2 regions of the Caballeronia sp. ATUFL_M2_KS44 genome follow, and region 2 is predicted to be linked to the other one. Evidence: riboswitches for the same ligand, from Rfam matches in the RefSeq annotation. Region 2 holds a riboswitch; the other holds the start of a gene.
What was found. A riboswitch is a leader RNA that binds a small molecule or an ion and turns the genes downstream of it on or off. The one in region 2 is predicted to bind manganese.

Region 1: another riboswitch for manganese. It lies ahead of NCR39_RS00405 (sodium:calcium antiporter); the one in region 2 lies ahead of mntP (manganese efflux pump MntP).

What each region holds. Positions count from the first base shown of each region.
Region 1 covers NZ_JALQEA010000006.1:77,266-85,491, forward strand. Annotated here, with positions in the region: gene NCR39_RS00375 (acetyl-CoA C-acetyltransferase) at 1-253, opposite strand, end outside; gene can (carbonate dehydratase) at 246-1,022, opposite strand; gene aceK (bifunctional isocitrate dehydrogenase kinase/phosphatase) at 1,071-2,864, opposite strand; gene NCR39_RS00390 (MerR family transcriptional regulator) at 2,876-3,298, opposite strand; gene NCR39_RS00395 (MBL fold metallo-hydrolase) at 3,428-4,501, shown strand; gene NCR39_RS00400 (ABC transporter substrate-binding protein) at 4,508-6,103, opposite strand; yybP-ykoY riboswitch at 6,301-6,473, shown strand; gene NCR39_RS00405 (sodium:calcium antiporter) at 6,578-7,588, shown strand; gene fliT (flagellar protein FliT) at 7,715-8,014, opposite strand; gene fliD (flagellar filament capping protein FliD) at 8,039-8,226, opposite strand, start outside.
Region 2 covers NZ_JALQEA010000039.1:135,034-143,259, forward strand. Annotated here, with positions in the region: gene NCR39_RS15940 (hypothetical protein) at 319-828, shown strand; gene NCR39_RS15945 (hypothetical protein) at 920-1,375, shown strand; gene NCR39_RS15950 (YsnF/AvaK domain-containing protein) at 1,462-2,370, opposite strand; gene NCR39_RS15955 (YsnF/AvaK domain-containing protein) at 2,471-2,911, opposite strand; gene NCR39_RS15960 (TadG family pilus assembly protein) at 3,103-4,176, opposite strand; gene NCR39_RS15965 (TadE/TadG family type IV pilus assembly protein) at 4,188-4,541, opposite strand; gene NCR39_RS15970 (phosphatase PAP2 family protein) at 4,894-5,496, opposite strand; yybP-ykoY riboswitch at 5,627-5,792, shown strand; gene mntP (manganese efflux pump MntP) at 5,804-6,373, shown strand; gene NCR39_RS15980 (YncE family protein) at 6,437-7,465, shown strand; gene NCR39_RS15985 (FAD-dependent oxidoreductase) at 7,572-8,226, shown strand, end outside.

The sequences.
Region 1 (8,226 bases), on a different contig from region 2:
CGGTGGAAAGCGGCAGGCCCGCGCCGAGCGCCGCCTGACGCGCGGGCGCCTGGCCTTGTCCCGCGGGCAGCACGCAGCCCATGATCGCTTCGCCGACTTGCTCGGGCGCGAGGCCCGCGCGTTCGACTGCCGCGCGGATCGCCGACGCGCCGAGCTGCGGCGCGGTCAACGTGGCGAAATCGCCTTGAAACGCGGCCATCGGCGTGCGTGCCGCCGAAACGATGACGACCGGATCGCTCTGTGTCTCACTCATGTTTTAGCTCCTTGATGACGCCCTGAATGACGGCGGGAATGGCGCCGAGACGCGCCGCATCGGACGCGATGACGTCGTTCTCCGCCGCATGTGCGCCTTCGCGCGTCAACGCCGCGAGGCACGATTGATACGTCGGGTCCACTGCTTCCTGCGCCCTGATCATCATGCCCATGTTGCGCAGACGGCCGTCGTGGACGCCGTAGGTCCAGCCGTGAACGGTGAGGTCCTGCCCGCGCGCCCAGGCGTCGTTGACGACGGTCGTGCGGCACACGTTGAGCGTCTGCTCGATCGTGTTCAGTTCCACGAGCCGGCGATGCCGCGCTTCGCCCATCGGCCATTCGTCGAGCAGGGCGGCGTGTTTCTCGCGCACGTCTTCCACGTGACGCAGCCAGTTGTCCGCGAGGCCGACGCGCCGCCCGACGAGCGCCGCGCCCACGCCCGAGCAGCCGTAATGGCCGACGACCATGATGTGCTTCACCTTCAGGAGATCGACGGCGAACTGGATCACGGAAAGCGCGTTCAGGTCCGAGTGCACGACCACGTTCGCGATGTTCCGATGCACGAACACTTCGCCCGGCGGCAAGCCGATGATCTGGTTCGCGGGCACGCGCGAGTCGGAGCAGCCGATCCACAGATATTCCGGCGCTTGCTGATGCGCGAGCCGCTCGAAGAAATCCGCGTCCTCCGCGAGCTTGCGCGTGACCCAGTTCTGGTTGTTGTCGAAGAGATGGGCGAGGGGATGAGCGGCTTCGTTGTTTCGGTCAGTCATGGTGATGTTCGTATTGCATGTTTCAAAGGATGCACCGCATGTCGCACGTCATGCGGCGCGCGCGGATGCCTTCTCGAAGCGTTCCGGATAGCGGACGCAGAATCGGATGGCTCCGTCGTAGGGAAAAAAGTCGGCGAGTTCGCCTCGTTGCAGTTGCTCCTTGTGACGCTGCCACAGCGCAGGGTCGAAGAAATCCGCGTGATGACGCATGAACGCTTCGCGCACGCGCGGATCGCCGAGCAGGAACGTGCCGTAGGTTTCCGGAAAGATGTCGTGCGGACCGACGGTATACCACGGCTCGCCCGACAGCTCGTCTTCCTCGTTGCGCGGCGGCGGCACGCTGCGCACGTTGCAATCGGTGAGATATTCGATCTCGTCGTAATCGTAGAACACGACGCGTCCATGCCGCGTCACGCCGAAATTCTTGTAAAGCATGTCGCCGGGGAAGATGTTCGCCTGGATCAACTGCTTGATTGCATCGCCGAATTCCTTGATGCCGTGATCGATGTCGTCCGCATTGCCGTTCTGCAGGAAGAGGTTCAGCGGCACCATGCGCCGTTCGATATACACGTGCCGGATGACGAGCTTGTCGTCTTCGTATTCGATCATCGAGGGCGCTTCCTTCTCCAGCTCGCGGATGAGCGCGTGATCGAGCCGCGCGACGGGCAACGCGACGCTCGAATATTCGAGCGTATCGGCCATGCGGCCCAGCCGGTCGTGGCGCTTCACGAGCAGATATTTGTCCTCGATCTTCGCGCGCGTGGTGTCTTTCGGCGGCGGAAACGAATCCTTGATGAGCTTGAACACATAAGGAAACGACGGCAGCGTGAACACGATCATTACGAGCCCCTTGATGCCCGGCGCGATGATGAACTGATCGCTCGAATGCTTCAGATGATGCAGCAGGTCGCGATAAAACAGGTTCTTGCCCTGCTTCTGCAGGCCGAGCGACGTGTAGATCTCCGCGTTCGGCTTGGCCGGCATGATGGTGCGCAGGAAATGCACATACGCCGACGGCACTTCCATGTCGACGAGAAAGTACGAATGCGAAAAGCTGAAGATGATGAGCAACTGCTGGCGTTCGACGAGCACGGTATCGAGCGCGAGCAGGCCGGGCTTCGCATGACGGATGGCGATGGCGAACGGCAGCAATGAATCGCCGTGAATGATGCGTCCGACGATATACGCCGCCTTGTTGCGAAAGAAGAGCGACGACAGCACGTGAATCTGGAAATTCGGCGCGGGCGCGAAGTCGCCGAAGGCATCTTTCAGCGACTGCATCACGCATTGCACGTCGCGCGTGAGGTCTTCGAACGGCGGCTGCAACTGGAAGTTCGTGACGATGCGCTCGAGTGTCGCCGCGAGGCCGTCCTTGTCCGGGTAATACGCGCGATACGTCGGCTTCGCGGCGGGCTCGTCGTTCTCGATGTATTCGGTCGAAATGGCCGGACGCACGAAGATGAAATCGTTGTTGAAGTACGAGCGATGCAGAATCTTGCAGCATACCGAGTTGAAGAACGTCTCGGCGCATTCCGGCTGCCGGTGCGTCGTGAGCAAGCCGATGTAATGCAGCTTGATCTGCTGCCAGACGTCGTCGTCGATGTTCTCCGCGTCATATTCGTCTTCGAGCAGCGCCACGCATTCCGCGACGCGTTCGTCATACGACGTGATGCGTTCGCGCGCGAGTTGCGACATCGCGCGCCAATCGCCCTGTTCGAAGAGCGTCTTCGCGCGGACGGCGGCTTCGCGGAACACGCGGTAATGCCGGTCGAAACCTTCGAGCAGCGTCTGCGCGACATCGAAGCCGATTTGCGATGAGAGCAGTTTGGGAAAGTGGTTCATGTCGGCTCACATCATGCGGCTTTCGAGCGGCGCGCGCGTTTGTCGATGCCCGCCGCGAGCAGCGCGCGGCCTTGCTCTTCGTAAGCGGCGAGTTCGTCGAGCGTGGTGTTCAGGTCTTCGAGCTGGCGTTGCAGCACTTCGCGATGCGCCGCGATGGTGTCGATGAACGCGCGAAGCTGCGTGGCGGTGCCGGTGGGGGAATCGTAGAGATCGAGCAGCGTGCGAATCTCCGACAGCGTGAAGCCGAGCCGCTTGCCGCGCAGCGTGAGCTTCAGGCGCGTGCGGTCGCGCGAAGAATACACGCGGCGCAGGCCGTTCGCGCCTTCGCGTCGCGGTGCGAGCAGGCCCTGATCTTCATAGAAGCGGATGGCGCGCGGCGTGACGTCGAACTCGCGCGCCAAATCGGTGATCGTGTAATGCGTGGGCTGGGTCATCGGAAAACCGCCATGCGCCGGCGCGCGTGCAACGTTAGAATGACGTTTACGTTATCGTCAACTCGGCCCGAATGCAACGCGGCGAAACCGCACTGCCGCGCGACCGCCATCCACCATCCAAAGGCACCGATGAACGCACTCGAACATCAGCTCGATTATGTATTCGCCGACGAATTGCCCGAGCCGGGCGGCGTGAAGGAAGTCGCGCCCGGCGTCTATTGGCTGCGCATGCCGCTGCCGTTCGCGCTCGATCACATCAACCTCTGGCTTTTGCGCGATGAAATCGATGGCGTGCAGGGCTGGACGGTCATCGATTGCGGCATTGCGAACGAAAGCATCCGCGCGAATTGGGAACGTGTGTTCGATACCGTGCTCGGCGGTCTGCCCGTGTTGCGCGTGATCGTCACGCATTGCCATCCGGATCATCTCGGTCTTGCCGACTGGATTTGCGAAGGCGGCGACAAGCGGCGCTGGAACGTGCGTCTGTGGATCTCGCTCGGCGAATACGCGATGGGCCGCGTGATGGCCGCGGGCGATGGCTCCAACGCGGGCGGCGAGCGCGCGGCGGCGCATTTCGCGGCGCACGGCATGACCGACGAAGCATCGCTCGATGCGTTGAAGAAGCGCGACAGCTATTACCCGACGCTCGTGCCGTCGATGCCGCGCGAGTTTCGCCGTATCCGCGATGGCGAGCGTGTGCGCATCGGCGCGCGCGAATGGGAAGTGGTGTCGGGCTACGGTCATTCGCCCGAACATAGCGCGTTGTATTGCGCATCGGACAAGCTGCTGATTTCCGGCGACATGGTGTTGCCGCGCATTTCGACGAACGTGTCGGTGTTCGCCATCGAGCCGGAAGGCAATCCGCTTGCGTTGTATCTGGGATCGCTCGGGCGATATGAAACCATGCCCGCCGATGTGCTCGCGTTGCCGTCGCACGGCAAGCCGTTTCGCGGCGTGCAGACGCGCATCGGGCAATTGCGGGAGCATCATCGCGCGCGGCTCGCGGAAGTGCGCGAGGCATGCGCCGAAAAGCCGTGCAGCGCCGCCGATATCGTGCCGATCATGTTCAGGCGCAAGCTCGACATTCATCAGATGACGTTCGCGCTCGGCGAAGCGCTCGCGCATTTGAACCTGCTTTGGCTCGATGGAACGCTGAAACGTCAGACCGGCGACGATGGCGTGATTCGCTTCGCGCCGGCCTGATATCGATCACTGCACGGAAACCGCGCCGAAGTTCTGCCGCCCGAACGGACTCACGTTATAGCCGCTGACATTGGCGCGCGTGAGCGCCGCAGCCGTCGGATAAACGAGCGGAATCCACAGCGCCTGATCGTGGATGATCTTCTGCGCATCCACATACGACTTCGTGCGCTTCGCGACATCCGGCGTGGCCTTGCCGTCCGCGATCAGCTTGTCGAGTTGCGGATCGCAGAAGCGCGCGAAGTTGATGCCCGACTTCACCGCGTTGCAACTGAAGAGCGGCGAAAGATAGTTGTCCGGATCGCCGTTGTCGCCGGCCCAGCCCATGAAGAGCATGTCGTGCTGACCCTGCTTCGCTTCCTTGATCAGCTCGCCCCATTCGATCACCTTCACTTGCGCCTTCACGCCGATCTTCGCGAGATCGGCTTGCAGCAACTCGGCGCCTGCCTTCGGATTCGGATTCAGCACGCTGCCGTTCGGACGCACCCAGATCGTCGTTTCGAAGCCGTTCGGCAAGCCCGCATCGGCAAGCAGCTTCTTCGCGCGATCCACCGAATACGGATACGCCTGCACGCTCTTGTCATAGCTCCACGTGTTCGGCGGATACGGATTCACCGCAGGCGTCGCGGTGTTGTCGAACACGGTCTTCATGTAGGTCGTGCGATCGAACGCCATGTTCAGCGCCTGACGCACCTTCGGGTTATCGAGCGGCTTCTTCTGCGTGTTCAGCGCGACGAACGCGGTCATGAACGCGGGCGTTTCGCTGACCTTGAGCGACTTGTCCTTCTTCGCATCGAGCACGTCCTGCGGCTTCGGCGACAGCGCGATCTGGCATTCGCCCGCCTTGATCTTCTGCGCGCGCACGGACGCATCGGGCGTGATGGCGTAGATGAGGCGATCGATCTTCGGCTTCGGTCCCCAGTACGAAGGATTCACGTCGTAGCGAATCACCGCATCTTTCGTATAGCTCTTGAGCACGAACGGTCCGGTGCCGATAGGCTTGCTATTGATATCGAGCTGCTTGTTCGCCTTCAGCAACTGGTCCGCGTATTGCGCCGAATAGATCGATGCGAAGCCCATCGTGAGGATAGGCACGAAGGTCGCGTTCGGCTCGTTGAGTTCGAACTTGACGGTTTGATCATCGACCTTGGTCACGGCTTTGATTAGCTTCACGAGACCCATCGATTGCGCATGCGGAAAGCCGCTCGCGCCCGCCACCTTGTGCCACGGATTGCTGTCCGACAGCATGCGCTCGAACGTGAAGACGACGTCGTCTGCATTGAGCGGGCGCGTCGGCTTGAAGTAATCGGTCGTCTGGAACTGCACGTTCGGCCGCAGATGGAACGTGTACGTGAGCCCGTCGCTCGATACGTCCCACTTCTGTGCCAGCGACGGCGCGACCTTCTTCGCGGCTTCGTCGTACGAGACGAGCGTGTTGAAGATGACATCGGCGGAAGCGTTCGTCGTCACGAGCGAATTGAACTGCACGACATCGAAACCATCCGGGCTCGACTCGGTGCAGACGGTGAGGGGCTTCGCCATCGCGAGCATCGGCGCGGCCATGAAGACGACAGCGAATGCGGCTGTAAAGCGGTTGAGGCGCATGAGATCTCCCGTGACTCTCGGTCACACATCGGTGTTCTTGTTGCTTGAAAGGCGTCGGACGCGCGATGCGAGCAAGCACCGCGCCCGCGCGCGTAGCTTATCCAACGAAACAATCGGCGACAACGAAGCATTGCGCATACCGTTATGCGTTCGCGCGGCGGCATCGGCTTGCCGAAGACGGCGCATCACGCTACACTGCCCCGGTCTTTGGGGAGTAGCCTTCCTTCCGTCGCGAAGGAGAACGCGTCAACATCCTCGGCTCTACTGCCGTGGCGCGTTCGACCGGTCCGGTTTGGCGAGACCATTGATGCGCCATGCCGTTCCTGGCCGGACGGGCGTCGCGCATCATGGTTCGCTGACGTCCGGCCGTGGAATCATCGTCGTGTCCCCACAATCAAAATATCCATTCCTGTTTTGCGTCCGCATTTGCGCATGCGTGATGCCCGAATCTCATCGTTCGATGCGGGGTGCCGCATGACGATGCTCTTCATCGAACTCGCGTTCATGCTCGCGATCATCCTCGTCGCATCCGAGCTTTTCACCAACGCGCTCGAGCATCTCGGCGAGCGGCTCGGCATTTCGGAAGGCGTGACGGGATCGCTGTTCGCGGCGGTCGGCACGGCGCTGCCGGAAACCACGGTGCCGATCATCGCGCTATTGGGCGGCACCGCGAGCCGCGCGGTCAACGAAGAGATCGGCGTCGGCGCGATTCTCGGCGCACCGCTCATGCTCGCGACGCTTTCCACTTGCCTGATGACGCTCGCCATCATGAAATCGCGCGGCTTGCGCGGCGTCATCATGCCGGAGCGCACGGGCTTCACGCGCGATCTCAACTTCTTCCTCGTGGCGTTTCTGATCGCGGCAGGCGCGATGTTCGTCCCGCATCACGCGTGGCAGGTGCGCGCGCTCTTCGCGGCCGGTCTCGTCGCGCTTTATGTGATCTATGTGATCGCGACGTTCCGCGCATCGGCGAATCTCGTCGATAGCGGTCACGGCACCGAAGCGCCCGAAGCGCTTTTCATTTCGCGCGTGGGACTCAAGACCAGTCTCGGCTCGATCGTGCTGCAGTTCCTGATCGGCATCGTGCTGCTCGTCGGCGGCGCGAAGGGCTTCATTCATGGCGTGCAAGGCGTGTCGCAGGCGCTCGGCGTATCGGCGCTGCTGCTGTCGCTCATCATCATTCCGATCGCGACGGAGCTGCCCGAGAAGGTCAACAGCATTCTGTGGGCGCGAAGAGGGAAGGACACGCTCGCGTTCGGCAACATCACCGGCGCGATGGTGTTTCAGGGCACGTTGCTGCCCGCCATCGGCATCATGCTGACGCCGTGGGAGCCGCGCATCGAAGTGCTGACCGGCGTGTTGATCACGCTCGCGGCGGCGGCGTGGCTGCGCTTTCATGCGCGCGGCAATGGCGTCGCGCTGTGGGCGCTGCTCGGCAACGGCGTGCTGTACGCGGCTTATCTGACGCTGACGCTCGGACGCTGATTCCCGATGCCCGCGCCGAAAAGAAAAATGCCCGCGCAAGGCGGGCATCGAGGTCGAAGCAGCGCGTCATGACATCGACGCGTTGTTCTTGTTGTTGATTGTTTATCGGCGTCGATCCAAAAAAATTTAAAGGCGCGCGGCCTGCTGATAACGGCTCGCCGCGTCGATGCGCGCGCTCGCTTCGCGAAAGCCCCGGCCCAGCGACATGCGCGCGGCTTCCGCCGTCTGCATGAGCGATGCATCGAGCGCCTGAATGTCGCGCGCGGCTTGCAGCGTCGCCGGTTCGTGATCGTTCTGCAACTGCATGATGATCGGCGAGCGCACTTCGGCCACGCGCGCCGCTTCGATCCAGTCTCCCGCAGCGGCGGCCGCGGCCATCGCGTGCGTGAGCGCCATCGCGTTGGTCAGCAATTCCTGTTGGCTCATTTCTTACTCCGTGCGATTCGGCGCTTACTTGTTGGTGGCGAGCGCGCCCGCGCTGTTCGTGCCGCCGAAAAGCTGCGTCAGATACGTCGTGTTGCTCTGCATGGACGCCATCAGCGTGTTCAGCGCCGTGAACTGCGCCTGATATTGCGCGGTCAGGCTGTCGGCGTAGGTCTGCAACGTGTTCGTCTGATCGGTCAGGCTCTTCAGGTCGG
Region 2 (8,226 bases):
TCTCTCAAAGCAAAGGCCGTCGCTTCCCCGTCAGGGGTTCGTGTGCGCCGGATCTCCTTTTCCCGGCGGCAGATTGATATCGCCGGACCGTGCCATATGCGGGGTCCTCAAATCGTATTAGTGCGTGCGAAACGCTGCATTCAGCGAGGCTTCCTGCGCGCATATCGGATCGGATTAAAGACAAGGCGTCGGCGCGCGAATCGATCGTTTCATTGTGTCCAAGGCAAAGCGGATGACTTAGGCGAGAGCCTAATCGGCAGTTTTCAGGAAGCGTTGTCTTCCAGTCATCTCTCGTTAGACCTTATTCAGGAGGCAAACATGAAGAATCTAGCCTTAGCGGCATTGCTTGCCGCGTTAGCTGCTTCCCCGGCTTGGGCCGAGACCATTGCGTCCAACGGACCCAGCGGAGCGCATTATGCGAACGGCTCCGCAGAACCGGTATGCACCGTCGATCCAGCCACTCAGGACGTATCCTGCACCGGGACCACGATAGGAGGAGTCGGCCATACCAACGCGGTAGCGACGCTGTCAGCGACTTACTCGGCCACTGTCCAGTGCCGCAATCACGGCGGTCAGATCGTGAATGTGAAGACGCAGACCGTGGCGTCGTCCTCATCGGGCCAGCTAACACCTTCCAGGAACGGGCAACTGATTGTGCCGTCGCTCGGTACGACTGCGCCAGGCACGCAGGATTTACTCGCCTCGGCGACCTGCCCGAATGGCAATTGGACCAAGGAGTTGCTCGGGGGAGTGACGCTGACGAGCTTTGCGTACACGCTCATCTTCAAGGGCTTTACTCAGCCGTATATCAGTATCGTGAGCGCTTGATGGAACCCGTGTAGTCTTTCGTGCGTGCCGGCACTCGCTGGCACGTCTGCGCTGCGGTTGATGTCGTCATTGAATGATCGGATGCTTGATCGTGAAATCGAACGTTGATGCCAGTTACCGTCGCTTTCTCGCGGCCGGTTATATGTTTGCGTCGGGCTTGCTGGTCTATGGATGCGGCGGCGGCGAGTCCGCGCCTGCATCGGTGGCCGCTACGCAGAACGCGTCGGAACAGAACCGATTGGATTCGGAAAACCCGGAAGCTGCGTCGCAAGCACGGAAGCTATCCGCGCCGTCGAAGGCGGCGGATGAAAACGTGCCGACGGCGGCATCGCCCGGAATGAGGCAACTCAGCGCGTTGCCGCAAATGTCATCGCTGTCGGAGCCTGAGAAAGCGGGGCTGCTGATGCTGCTTCCGTCCAAATCGCCGTCGCAACGGATGCAACTGATCAACATGTATCCGGGGCTGGCCGCGTTGAACGAACAGCAGAAAGAGATTCTGCTCGACAAGCTGGACAAGATCGTTCCGCTCGCGACAACTCGGCGGTAATTCAGCGATAACTCAGCGATAAAGACGCAGACGGCACGCGCCGCCGCGCTAAAAACCAAGCGCAGCGGGCGGCCGATTCGCTCACATCAAAGCGGCGTCTTCTTTCCCGGCGTCACCGTGCCGATGTCGTCGACGTTCGCCACGCCGCGCGTCCCCGCGACGCCGCCGACGCCTTCCGTGCCGGCCGTTCTCTCGACTTCCACTTCGGTGCCGCGCACGGTGTCACGGACGGTTTCCGTGCGGTTCGATGCTTCCTTGCCGACCACGACTTCCTCGACGACGCGCGCCGTCTTCGCGATCACAGGCTCCTCGGCGGTCTCTCTGATCTCGACGAAGCCTTCCTTCAGATCCGCCGCCGTCGCCGGGCGATCCACCGGCCTGCGTTCGATGCTCGCATGCTCTTCACGCAGATTCACCGATTCGCTCACCGGCGTTTCCGTCACGCGCGAATAGACGCGCACGCCGCCCGTCTGCACTTCGCGCTTGCCGACATCGAGCGATTCCTGCACCACCGGGAACGCCTGCCGTTCAGCCGCGATTTCATCCGCCGTATAAGCGGGCGCGTTGCTGTCGTAGCCCGTATAACCGGTGTTGCGCCATTGCGCGACACGCGTGTCGATATCGATGGCGCCGGCTGCATAGAGCGCATCGCGCACGCGTTCCACGGACGTTTCATCGGTGACATCCACCGACAGCAGCGCGCCGCCGCGACGTACCGCTTCCTGATAATGGCCGATTTCCTCGGGCCGATCGTGATCGCCGAACAGGTTCTTGAAGAAATGCTCGATGCGCCCCATCGCGCCCTCGTGCTCTTCGCCGACGCGACGGTCCGCGACTGCATCGCGCGTGGCGAGATCGCCGGTCATGGACGTCGTCCCTGCATCGTTGGCGTGCACGTTCATGTCCGTGCGGGCGATGCCTTCTGTTTCCAGGCGAGTCCGGGCGACTTCTGCATCCTGAAGGGTATTGAATACACCGATGATGGTCTGAGTCATTGCAGCATCTCCGTAAGAAATTAGGCATACGCAAGCCGGGATTGAAACGCGTGCGGTCATAGTCGCAACGGTCGTTCCCGCGCTGCGCGCCTGAATGAATTCAACTGGCGTCAGGGTCCGGCTTCCACTCGCCGCTCGTGCCGTCGCGGCGCTCGACCACCAATTCTTCGGAGTTCAAAAGAACATGGTGGACGACGTCCTGCTGCTGCTCGCGTGTCGTCACATACACCTCTTCTTTCAACGTAAGCTGCATGCGAACGACGGGCACGTATTCGTACACAGGAATGACGAGCGTGTCGCCTTCGCGCCGCGGCTCCGCGCGTTCTTCCACCGGACGATTCACCGCCACGCGCCTGACGTCGACTTCCTGGCTGCGCAATCGCATGGAAACGGGATGCATCTCTTCATGCACCACCTTGCGAACGCGCACGGCGCCCGTCTCGGTCGTCGTCACGCCGACGGACAGTTCTTCCTGCACGGCGGCGAGCCGGACTTCGTCGGGCGCGTGGGATGGATTCGCGGGCTTGTCATCGGTGCTCATCGGTTTCTCCGTTGGTACAGACGATCATCGAAAGACGCCTCCAAATAAGCTGCGGCGTTGATGCCCGCGCGATGAATGCGCAAACGCCGTGCCGAACGCGGGCACGCGGCATGGCTGTCCAAATGGGAATCAGTTTTGAATCAGTTTTGAAGCGGCGATGGCAAGATGGGGCGGCTATCGCCCGCGACGCATCAATACGCGAGGCGCGGCGGAACGTAAGCGCCGTAATAGGGACCGACGCCGCCGCCTACGGATGCGATCTTGTAACCGGCGATGAAGTGCCCATGAATGTACTTGTCGCTGGCGCCGTTAGCGGTGTCGATATGAAAGGCTGCAAAAGCGACGATCGGCTGCGCGGAACTCGTCACGTCGTCTACAACGGGTACGAGCACGTCGACGTTCCATGGGACAGACGAATAGATCGTCGTCTTGACGCCGGACTGAATCCAAATGGAATCGCCTATGCGCAAGCCCGCAGGATTGCCGTTCGCAATCAGTCCGCGCACCGTGGGGACGTCGTTGTTAGTGGTCTGAAAAGAAGTCCACTGACCGGCTTCGCAGCCGTTGTAGGTCTGGGCGTTGCCGATCTCGACCTGCGGAGGGTTTCCGCTCGAATCAACGACGGGCGTGCCGGTTTGCGCGTTCCAGTATTGGTTGTAAATACACCGTCCGATGGCCACCGGAAACAGCGCGTTCGCCGCGACGTATCCCGGCGCCGCCACGATAGCGACGGCGCTCGCGCTGGCCGCGCCGCTGTCGATGCCAAGCATGCGAGCAAGAAAGAAGTTGACCGGACCGCCGTTGCTGCCCGTCGCGCGTGCGACGGTGCTTTGGACGGCGGGCGCGTCGTTGGCGCCGGGCGTGATGCTTTGACTCTGCAAGCCCAAAGGCACTCGCGCGAGATTCCAGTAGCCCGTTGCGATGGCCGCGTCTTTCAGCGCGATGCCATCGGATGAATTCAGCGTGACGGCTTGCGCGGCTGCATCATGAGCGCCGCTCCAGTTCGCACCGCTTCCGATAGTCAGAAGATGCGCGGCGCCCGAGAGCGCAGAAGCGTCGGCGTCCGTTTGCAGTTCGGTCCTGGCGAGAAAAAGATGGCCGATATCGACAGCAAGCGCGCCGACCGCAAGCGTCATGCATAGCGCAATCGGCATGGCAATCGCCATCGAGCCGCGCTGCCGGCGAAGAGACGACGCACGGCGGCCGCGACGGAGTGAGTTTGGTGATGAAGTTTCCCGTCCGGGCGGAATGGGCCGATTCAACATTACGACCTTATTCACTCGTAATTCATCACGGCGGTCGCGGAAAGCGATATCGGACCGGTGAGCGTGGTGAATGCGGAACCGACGAATAGTCCCTGATAAGGATACGAGACGGTGACTGAGAGCGGGCTGCCCGTCGTCGTGCCGTTCGACTGATTCACGGTCACCGTGGGAACGTTGCTCGATTTGCCACTGACCAGAACGCCGTTCAGTGCCGCCGTTGCCGTTGCGGAAACCTGGCTCGTCGTAAGCGGTGGAACGCTCACGCATGTTCCCGCGCGCGCGGCAACGCGTGCAGCGTTTGCAATCGCGGCCTTGTCGTAAAGCATGAGCGTGACGTCGATAATCCCGACAAGAACGAGCAACATAAAGGGCAGCACGATGACGAACTCGATTGCCACGCTGCCGTTTTCCCTGACGCTGACGCGCCGACCCCGCGACTTGCCAGCGCTGCTTCGACGGAGGAGCGAGGGATGACGTGCATCCGGCTTCATGCGATTCCTTCGAGAGACGTTGCTTACGCTTGTAGTGGACGAGAGGTCACGTATTGCGGGCTTTCGTCAGGCGGGATTGGTCCATGGTGTCTGTTCTTGACGTGCCGATAGTGCATTGCATGAGCGACGCCACGCAGGTTCGATTCTTCTGAAGAACCCGACGGCGTGAGATCGTAGATGCGCGTTGCTTAAGGCTTGCTTAAGCGAAATGAGCGATGCAAGCGGCTTAAGGCGCGAGCCATCCGCGCCGGATCGGCCACGAAAAAGTCCTTCTATAAAGTGCGACGAGCACACGCACGAAGGAATCGCCCGCACGCGCCCACAGCGGTGCAAGGAGCGCATACGCCACGCACGAGACGCCGGCCGCACCCACCATATCGAGCGGAAAATGCACGCCGATGCACACGCGCGCCCAGGCGACCGCCGCGCCCGCGAGCGCCAGAAGCAGTCCCGTGCGGACGAGTCCGGCAAGAAGCAAGGTCAACGCGATGCTCGCGAAAACCGTGACGTGATCGCTAGGAAACGAAGAATCCGGCGCGTGTTCGATAAACGTATGGCCGAGGCCGATCATGAACGGCCGTGGATGCATCCAGACGAGACCGATCAACTGATTGAAGCCGAGCGCGAGAAAGCTGACGCAAAAGCCGCGCACGGCTGCGTCGCGTTGACGGCGATCGCCGAACAGCCACATGAAAGCCAGCACGGCGGGAATCAGATAGACGAGATCGTTCGCAATGGCGAGTGCAATGTCGATCTGCCATTGCGGTGAATCGGCGCGTGCGTTGATCAGAAGGAACAACGCGCGGTTGAGCGCTTCAAGTCGGGTCATGCGGCGGTCCTCGAACGGGAGTAGCGCGACATGCTAGTTCGCGGACGCTTATGAAAGGCTTAGCGCGCCTGAGCACGCGATTGCGCATCTTCACGCTGAACGTGAATTCACTCGTGTTACTCTCTCGGTTCTTCGCTGGGGAGTAGCCGGCTTTCCGCATCGCGGGAAGCGCTCACGTCAACACACTCGGTCCATCGGGCCGTGGCGTGAGCAGCCAGAACAGGTTGGCAAGACCATCGATGGAACGCGCCTGAAGGTCGGGAGGCGTCTTCCGTCGCATCTTCTTGCCCGACCAGAGCGCTACTCAATGAATCTCGCATCGACCATTTTCCTCGCCTTCGCCATGTCGACGGACGCCTTCGCGGCAGCCGTCGGAAAAGGCGCGAGCCTGCACAAGCCGCGTATTGCCGAAGCGCTCAGAACCGGCGTCATCTTCGGCATCATCGAGGCCATCACGCCGCTCGTCGGCTGGGCAGTGGGACGGTCGGCGGCGCAGTACGTCACCGCGTGGGACCACTGGATCGCGTTCGGCCTGCTCTTTTTGCTCGGCGCGCGCATGATACGCGAAGGCTTCGGCCAACCCGAGCACGGCCACGAGAAGCCCGACTCGCATTCGTTCTGGGTACTCGCGGCCACCGGCTTCGCCACCAGTATCGACGCGATGGCGGTCGGCGCGGGCCTCGCGTTCATCGATGTCGATATCTTTTCGACCGCGGCGACCATCGGCATCGCGACCATGCTCATGGTGACGATCGGCGTGATGATCGGGCGGCTCGTCGGCGCGACTATCGGCAAGCGCGCGGAGATCGCCGGCGGCCTCGTTCTGATCGGCGTCGGCAGCGCCATTCTCGTGGAGCACCTCGGCTTGATGAGCTGAAGCGAGGACGCATCGAACCCGGCTCATCGCGTTTCGGCATGTCCGTTTCAACGGAGACCGATCATGACAGCGTTGCGACCGATGCGCCTTCTCGCCTGTCTCGCCGTGGCAGCGTTGTTCGCGTGGCCTGACGATGTATCGGCAACGGAACAGGGCGATGCGACGCATCTTCCGCTACAGCACGTCGCGGATGTTCCCATGCCCGGACGCACGTCTCGTTTCGATTACGAAAGCGGCGATCCCGCGCGTCATCTCTTGATGATCGCGCATCTGGGCGATAGCGAAATCGTCGTGTTCGATACGCACGATGCGCGGGTTATCGGCACGATAAAGAACGTCGCGTCCGTACACGGCGTGCTCGTGATTCCGGAGTGGTCGCGCGTGTTCGCCTCGGCGACCGGAACGAACGAAGTCGTCGCTATCGACGAGAACACGCTGAAGGTCATCGCGCGCATGCCGGCAGGCGTGTATCCGGACGGCATGGCCTACGCGCCCGACGCGCACAAGCTCTACGTTTCCGACGAGACCGGCAAGACCGAGACCGTCATCGACGTTTCGACGAACCGCCGCCTGAAAACCATCGCGCTGGACGGCGAGGCCGGCAACACGCAATACGATCCCGTCTCGCGGCACATCTTCGTCAACGTACAGACGCGTCGCCAGCTGATAGAGATCGATCCATCGACGGATGCGATCGTCGCGCGCATCGACGTGGCCGGCGCGAACGGGAATCACGGCTTGCTCATCGTGCCGCAACTGAGGCTCGCGTTCATCGCCTGCGAAGGGAACAACAAACTGCTTGTCCTCGACATGCGCACGATGCGCGTGACGCAATCGTTCGACGTGGGACGCGCGCCCGACGTGCTGGCGTTCGATGCTTCCGCGAACACGCTGTATGTGGCGGGCGAGGCGGGCGTGGTCTCCATGCTCCGCCACGACGGGACTCGCATGACGAAAGTGGGCGAAGGTTTTCTGGGGCCTGACGCGCACGTCGTCTATGTGGATGACGCGACGCATCGCTCGTATTTCCCCCTCAAGAATGTCGACGGCCATCCGGTCCTTCGCATCGTGGCGCCGCTGCGCTTGCCCTAGGGTTTACACAGATTTTCAATTTTCCCGCTCTTCCTACAATGACAATCAATTCACGTATAGCAAGCGAAGTTGCTATACATAAATTGAAGCTGTCAGGAGACGCGGCATGCAGACCGACTATCAGAAGTTGCGGTTCGATTACACTCGCGCGGCCGAGCACGATGCGCCGTCGGGCGCGGTGCATCCGGTCGTCGTCGTCGGAGCCGGGCCGGTCGGGCTTTCCACTGCCGTCGATCTGGCGCAGCAGGGCGTGAAAGTCGTGCTCGTCGATAACGACGACACGCTTTCCTCAGGCTCGCGCGCCATCTGCTTCGCGAAGCGCACGCTGGAGATTTTCGATCGCCTCGGCTGCGGCGATCGCATGGTCGAGAAGGGCGTGAGCTGGAACGTCGGCAAGGTCTTTCTTCAGGACGAACTCATCTATACGTTCAACCTGCTGCCGGAAACGGGCCATGCGCGGCCTGCGTTCATCAACCTCCAGCAGTACTACGTGGAAGGCTATCTCGCCGACCGCGCGATGCAGCTCGACAACCTCCAGATGCGCTGGAAAAGCAGCGTCGCCGGATTGACGCAGCACGACGATCACGTCGAATTGCAGATCGAGACGCCCGACGGCGCGTATCCGCTGCGCGCGCGATACGTCGTCGCAGCCGACGGCGCACGCAGCGCCATGCGCGGCCTGCTCGGTCTCGATAGCCGGGGCCGCACGTTCAAGGACCGCTTTCTGATCGCGGACGTGAAGATGAAGGCGTCGTTTCCGA